One region of the Paenibacillus sp. FSL M7-0896 genome, then DNA from elsewhere that is predicted to be linked to it. Evidence: riboswitches for the same ligand, from Rfam matches in the RefSeq annotation. Region 1 holds a riboswitch; the other holds the start of a gene.
What was found. Region 1 has a riboswitch for thiamine pyrophosphate ahead of MKY12_RS12535 (ABC transporter ATP-binding protein). Riboswitches for the same ligand answer to the same signal wherever they lie in the genome.
Positions count from the first base shown of each region.

Region 2: linked by a shared signal. The riboswitch ahead of MKY12_RS08480 (thiamine phosphate synthase) and the one ahead of MKY12_RS12535 (ABC transporter ATP-binding protein) in region 1 are both predicted to bind thiamine pyrophosphate.

Region 1 is NZ_CP150250.1:2,978,128-2,981,333, reverse strand. Features, by position in the region: gene MKY12_RS12545 (DHA2 family efflux MFS transporter permease subunit) at 1-637, opposite strand, end outside; gene MKY12_RS12540 (TetR/AcrR family transcriptional regulator) at 819-1,475, shown strand; TPP riboswitch at 1,544-1,646, shown strand; gene MKY12_RS12535 (ABC transporter ATP-binding protein) at 1,777-2,547, shown strand; gene MKY12_RS12530 (ABC transporter permease) at 2,528-3,206, shown strand, end outside.
Region 2 is NZ_CP150250.1:2,017,299-2,020,504, reverse strand. Features, by position in the region: gene thiH (2-iminoacetate synthase ThiH) at 1-282, opposite strand, end outside; gene MKY12_RS08490 (thiazole synthase) at 311-1,075, opposite strand; gene thiS (sulfur carrier protein ThiS) at 1,106-1,309, opposite strand; gene MKY12_RS08480 (thiamine phosphate synthase) at 1,306-1,986, opposite strand; TPP riboswitch at 2,105-2,207, opposite strand; gene MKY12_RS08475 (hypothetical protein) at 2,263-2,799, opposite strand; gene MKY12_RS08470 (SDR family oxidoreductase) at 2,981-3,206, opposite strand, start outside.

The sequences.
Region 1 (3,206 bases):
GGCCAAGAACCATACCGAGCTTATCCATGCCGGGCACGCTGTTCTTCGCCGCATTCGGCAGCTTGCGCAGTCCGATCAGCACAGCAATGATGCCAATCGGAATATTAATGAGGAAGATCCAGCGCCAGGAATGGTATTCAACCAGCCAGCCCGACAATACCGGACCTATAGCGGGTGCGAACAGGACGGGAATACCCATAATCCCCATGACAACTCCAACCTTACTTTTGGGGGCCAGTCTGTACACATAGGCCATCCCGACAGGGAGCACACAGCCACCGCCAAGTCCCTGAATGACCCGGAAAACAATCAGCCATTCGGCGCTGCTTGGTGTAGCGCACAGAATCGAGCCTATCGTAAACACAATTACCGCCGTCAGGAAGACCGTCTTGGCCCCGAACCGGTCAGACAGCCAGCCTGACAGCGGAATAACTGAAGCCTGAGCCAGCATATATCCGGTAACTACCCACTGCAGCGTATGCAGGTCCGTCTTGAAATCCACCACCAGCCTGGACAAGGCTACATTCATCGCCGTACTGTCCAGCACAACCATAAATACTCCGGCAATAATGGCCAGCAGCGGAACCAGAATGCTGGACAGCCGGAAATCGGCTTCCTGCTTCAAGGTCTGATCCATGTCTCTTCTCCTCCTGAGCTGTCCGCGTTCAACATTGACCTGCGGGCAGATTGTTCTATATAATGAGTGAACGGACAACTGTCCGTAAGTGCAATTCATAGTCTACGGACAATTGTCCGTTGTGTCAATTCTTTTATTTATTTTTCTGTAAATCGCTGATTTATTTCTGAAAGGGGTTCTCATGAAAAAGCCAGACACCGATGCTGCACAGCTCCCGCGCTCAGCTCCGCAAGCCAAAGAATCCGCTCCGCCCGAGTCCGCCGATCCTTATGTACAGCGGATTCTTGAAGCTGCCCGCCAGTTGTTCACCGAGAGCGGACTTGAGGCAGTCAGCATGTACAGCATTGCCAAGCGGGCAGGCATAGGACAAGGCTCCCTGTACCGCCGCTTCACGGACAAGGGTGAGATCTGTTCTGCACTGCTGAAGGGCAGCACAGATCAATTCCTGTCCGGGCTGGAGCAGCAGGTGGCTGCCAGTGCCGGTGAAGCTCCGGCTCTCGCTCAGCTGCAGAGCAGCATTGAGCAGATTGCCGATTTCATTGAGCAGTATGCTGAGCTGCTGAATATGATCAAAGCCGAGTTCACCGGTAAGAAGCAGCTGACCCAGTTTGAGCATCCTTTTTTTCAGCGGCTGGGGGTGATGATGACAGAGCTGCTGCAGCGTGCTGCGGAGGGCGATGAGATTATTGACATTGATCCTGCCTTTGCGGCCACGGCCTTAATCTCTGTCCTCAGCCCTGATCTGTACCTGTATGAGCAAAAGCGGCACCACTCCTCCAAGCTGGACATCTCCCGGGGCATCGTCACCTTGTTCGTGACCGGTCTGGCGAAGCGCTGACCGCCTGCTCTTTACAAGAGGGGAATTTGTGGTATATTAAGTAGCAATTACGAATTCAATAACACCTGTTAATTCACTAGGGGAGTCGGCCGACTGAGACGGAGCTTAAGCTTCGGACCCTTTGAACCTGATCTGGATCATACCAGCGGAGGGAAGTGGAGCAGAATGTATCAGTGGTTCCCGTCACAGGGCCGCAGCCGACTGTACCTTCCGCCCCATTCATTGCCTCCGGGAATGAATGGGGCTTTTTTGTGCTCCGCGCAGGTTCTACTTCAATCCGGGGAGGCTTGTACATAGTCTTATGATCAACATTAGCAATCTATCCTATGCTTTCGGGACCGGTTCGTCCCGGACACCCGTCTTCTCAGGGCTATCCATGAATGTGCAGCGCGGCGAATTCATTTCTGTCGTAGGCGGAAGCGGATGCGGCAAAAGCACCTTGTTCAAAATCATCGCCGGCCTGCTGGAGCCGGACAACGGCAGGATTACGCTGAACGGAGCCGAGTCCGCTACAGCAGCGAAGAGGCTGGGCAGTGTGGCCTACATGCCGCAGCAGGATCTTCTCCTGCCTTGGCGGACCGTAATGGACAATTGTCTGCTGCCTTGGGAACTCAAGCGCAGCCGTCCCAAAGCGGCCGCCGTGGCCGAGATTCGTACCCTGCTGCAACGCTTCGGCCTAGAGGGAACCGAAGGGGCTTATCCCCAGGAGCTGTCCGGCGGGATGCGCCAGCGCGTGGCGGTACTCCGCACCGTGGCGGCGGGGAATGACCTGCTGCTGCTCGATGAGCCGTTCGGGGCGCTCGATGCCATTACTAAGCGCTCACTGCAGCGCTGGCTGCTCGAGTTATGGGCGGAGCTGGACAAGACGGTGCTGTTCATCACCCATGATCTGGAGGAGGCTCTACTGCTCAGTGACAGAATCTATCTAATGACGGGCAGTGGCGGCGGCGGGATGCAGGAATTCCCAGCCGGTCTACCCCGTCCGCGCCATCACAGTCTGAACTATCTACCGCAGTTCGCCGCCCTGCGCCAGGAATTGGAGCTGAAGCTATATGAGAACCGCCGCTCCTAGAAGATTGCTCCAGCACTACGGTCCGGCTTCCCTGCTCGCCCTGCTGACGCTTGCCGGCTGGGAGACTGTAGCCCGGCTGGGCCTGGTTCCTCCCTTCATTCTTCCGGCTCCGTCTGCGGTCTGCAAGGCCTTGCTGGAGGAACGCCGCCTGTTATTCGGGGTGCATCTGCCGGCTACACTGCTTGAGGTACTCACGGGCTTCGCACTGTCTGTGGTCTGCGGCTGCCTGCTGGGAGTCGCCATGCACCTGTTCAGTCCGCTGGCCAAGGCGCTGTACCCGCTGCTGATCATCAGCCAGACGGTTCCGCTGATCGCGCTCTCTCCCCTGTTCATCATGTGGTTCGGCTACACCCTATGGAGTAAGGTCGCCGTTGTCTTCCTGACCGCTTTCTTCCCGGTGGTCATCGGCACCTATGACGGCTTGTCCAAGAACACGGACGCCTACCGGGAGCTGCTGCTGACATATGGCGCGAACCGTTGGCAGATTCTCGGGAAGGTGGGCGTTCCGCTGGCCCTGCCCTCTTTTTTCTCCGGACTGAAGCTGTCGGCTGTGTACTGTGTGATCGGTGCAACCATCGGGGAATGGCTTGGAGGCAGCCAGGGGCTGGGCTATTTCAGCCGCAGAATGGCAGGGAATCTCCAGAGTGCCAAGATGTTCG
Region 2 (3,206 bases), 960 kb from region 1:
ACTGAAGCTGCAATACGTGCAGTGATTCACGCAATAATCAGCCAGGTACATCGGTGTAAACAGTTGCATCACATGGCCGAAATGCGTACGCGTTAAGCGGTGCGCCTTCTGCGCCATCTCCTCCAGATAAGGCTCCGCTGCCGGTGACAACAGTGCCATCAGCCCCTCTTCATCCACCCGCTCTGCACGAAGCGCACGCTTCACATCCTCTGCCGTATACCGGCTCCATAGCGTCCCGTAAGGAAGCTGCTCCAGCCGGGTCATCGTCTCATAAAAGCTCATAACCGTTCTCTCCTTCCTATTCCATCTGTCAGGCCAAGAACCCGGTCAACGGTGAAGAGGCTGCCGCCGTCTCTTCCACAGGCCCCAGTCCGGCGAGATAAGCCTTGCGCCCTGCGGCTACCGCGTCACGGAAGGCTTCTGCCATCAGCAGCGGATCCGAGGCGGTGGCAATCGCTGTATTAAGCAGCACCGCTGCGGCCCCCATCTCCATCGCCTCAGCCGCCTCGGACGGTCTGCCGATTCCGGCATCCACGATCACCGGCAGATTCGTCTCGGAGATCAGAATCCGGATCAGTTCCTTGGTCTGCAGTCCGCGGTTGGACCCGATCGGCGCTCCCAGCGGCATCACGGCCGCAGCCCCCGCTGCTTTCAACCGCAGGGCGGCGGACAGGTCAGGACTCATATACGGAAGCACCACGAAGCCCTCTGCTGCAAGGATCTCGGTCGCCCGGATGGTCTCGGTATTATCCGGCAGCAAATATTTCTGGTCGTTGATGACCTCAATCTTCACCCAGTTCCCCAGCCCCGCCGATCTCGCCAGCCGGGCAATCCGTACTGCTTCCTCTGCGGTGCGCGCACCGGAGGTATTAGGCAGTAAGGTCATATGGGAAGGAATATGGCTGACAATATTGTCACTGCTCTCCGGGTCCACCCGGCGCAGAGCAACGGTAATGACCTGTGAGCCTGATCGCGTAATCACCTCGGGAATGAGGGTGTTGCGGCTGTATTTTCCGGTACCAATGAACAGTCTGCTGGTTAGAGTCACTCCGCCAATCATCAATGGATCTTGCATGTTAACGCCTCCTGGGATAAGTCTTCGTGTTCAGCCTCCGCCTACAAAATGAACCAGCTCCACCCGGTCCCCCTCACTGAGCAGTGTCTCTCCGTAAACCTCTCTGCCAGCAAGCTCACCATTCAGTTCGACAATCACCAGCTTACCGGCCCACTCGGGCCGGGAGAGCAGATCCTCCAGTGTCCGGCAGCTCTCTTCGATTCTTTGCCTCTTTCCGTTAACGGTCACATTCATGCCTGTTCACCTCCTGCTGTGCCCTGTGTTTGAGCCATATCCAGCGCTTCAGCCAGCTCCGCTGCCCTGTCCCTGTGGACCGCTTCCCTGTACGCCATGGCCGCTGCCACCGGGTCCGGGGCTCCGCAGATCCCCGACATGACAGCAATGCCAGCCGCCCCTTGGGCCAGCACCGCTCCGGCATTACCCGGGGTAATCCCTCCAAGCGCAATCAGCGGGATGCGGCTCCAGCGGACAGCCTCGGCCAGTTGCGCAAGTCCCCGTGCCTGCTGCCCCGACTTGCAAGCTGTCGGGAAAACATGCCCGTAGAGGCAGAAGTCTGCTCCTTGCCTTCCAGCCTCCGCAGCCTCTTCCTGCGAGTGTACCGATCTGCCGATCCGCAGGCCCGGTGCAAGCCCGCGTGCTGCGGCTGGCGGAAGGCTATGCCAGGCCAACTGTACACCGCCTGCCCCAGCGGCCAAGGCAACATCGATCCGGTCATTTATGACCAGCTTCGAAGGCGGAACCCCGGCCTGAAGCATCTGCTGCGCCGCCGCCAGCAGTTCGCGGGCGGACATGGCTTTTTCCCGGAGATGGATATAATCCACCATGGGATGTACCGCCGCAGCCAGCTCCGCAAGCTTCTCAGGGTGGAGCCGTCCGTCTGAGATGACATGAATTTCGTGCAACACGTCCACCTTCCTCTCCTCAGCACTACGCTGATCCCTACCTCCAAACACAAAAAAGACCGCCCCCATAAGGAAGCAGTCTGGAATAGAAACAGGAATACCGGTATTAGCCGTATACCCCCGCTGCAATATTCGTTCTCCACTTCCCTACGCTGGTATAACCCAGATCAGGTTCAAAGGGTCCGAGCAGATACGCCCGTCTCAGCCTTGCGGCTCCCCTAGTGATCGTTCTATGCTATTGTTTGGCCTTGCTTTTTGTATATTAGCATATAATTCCTGTTAGAGCTATTCTTTCGTAGATTTTACTTCAATTACAAAAGCCACGGATGAACTCCCTTCTGAAAATTTACCATCCTCGGATGTCCAGAATGCTGATATGCCGTAGTAATAAACGCCTTGTTCTTTTGGAGCATTAAAAGAGCCGTTCTTCAATGGAATTTGCACTTCTTTATCATCGACAAATTGCTGAACGGTTAACCCGCCGGGTGCCGGTTTATAAGTAAAAGCAACATTGATCCCCCCCTCAGGGGCTATAGCAGTGGGAGTAACCCCCTGTACCATGGATTGTCCTCCTGCATAATCCGCACATCCTAATTTTCCCCAGCAATAGCTGCCTTGGGTAACCGGAATTTGGGTTTTCCCGGAAGTAACAAGGGGTAGCGGCGGCGATTCCTGTGTAATTCTAATCCCAATGCTTTTTGCATTTCCTTCCAATCTTGTATTTGCCACAAGTCTTCCTGCAAAAGGAGTCAAATAAATGAACACTACCAGAAAAACTAAAATCCCCGCTGCAGATAGAATGAATCCTTTTTTTCTAAGCATCCCAATCCCCTATTCATATCAAATTATCTAAATAGACGGAATTATATTGTAATAGTTACAAGCGCTGAAAAAAAGCCTACCGGCAAGCGGTTAGGCTTTTTAAAAATAGAATTTATATGTTGCACACGATTTCTGAAGATGCCGATTAAAGAATCTGCATCCAGATCTTATTCTGCACCCATTATCCGTTGACAACCTCACCGCCGTTCACATGCATCACCTGTCCGCTCACATAGGAGGAATCGTCCGAGGCCAGGTATACATACGCCGGTGCCAGCTCTTCAGGCTGCCCCGGGCGCTTCATCGGCTGGGTGCCGCCGAACTCACTGACCTTCTTCGCGTCAAAGGTTGACGGAATCAGCGGGGTCCAGATCGGTCCGGGCGCTACTGCGTTCACGCGGATGCCC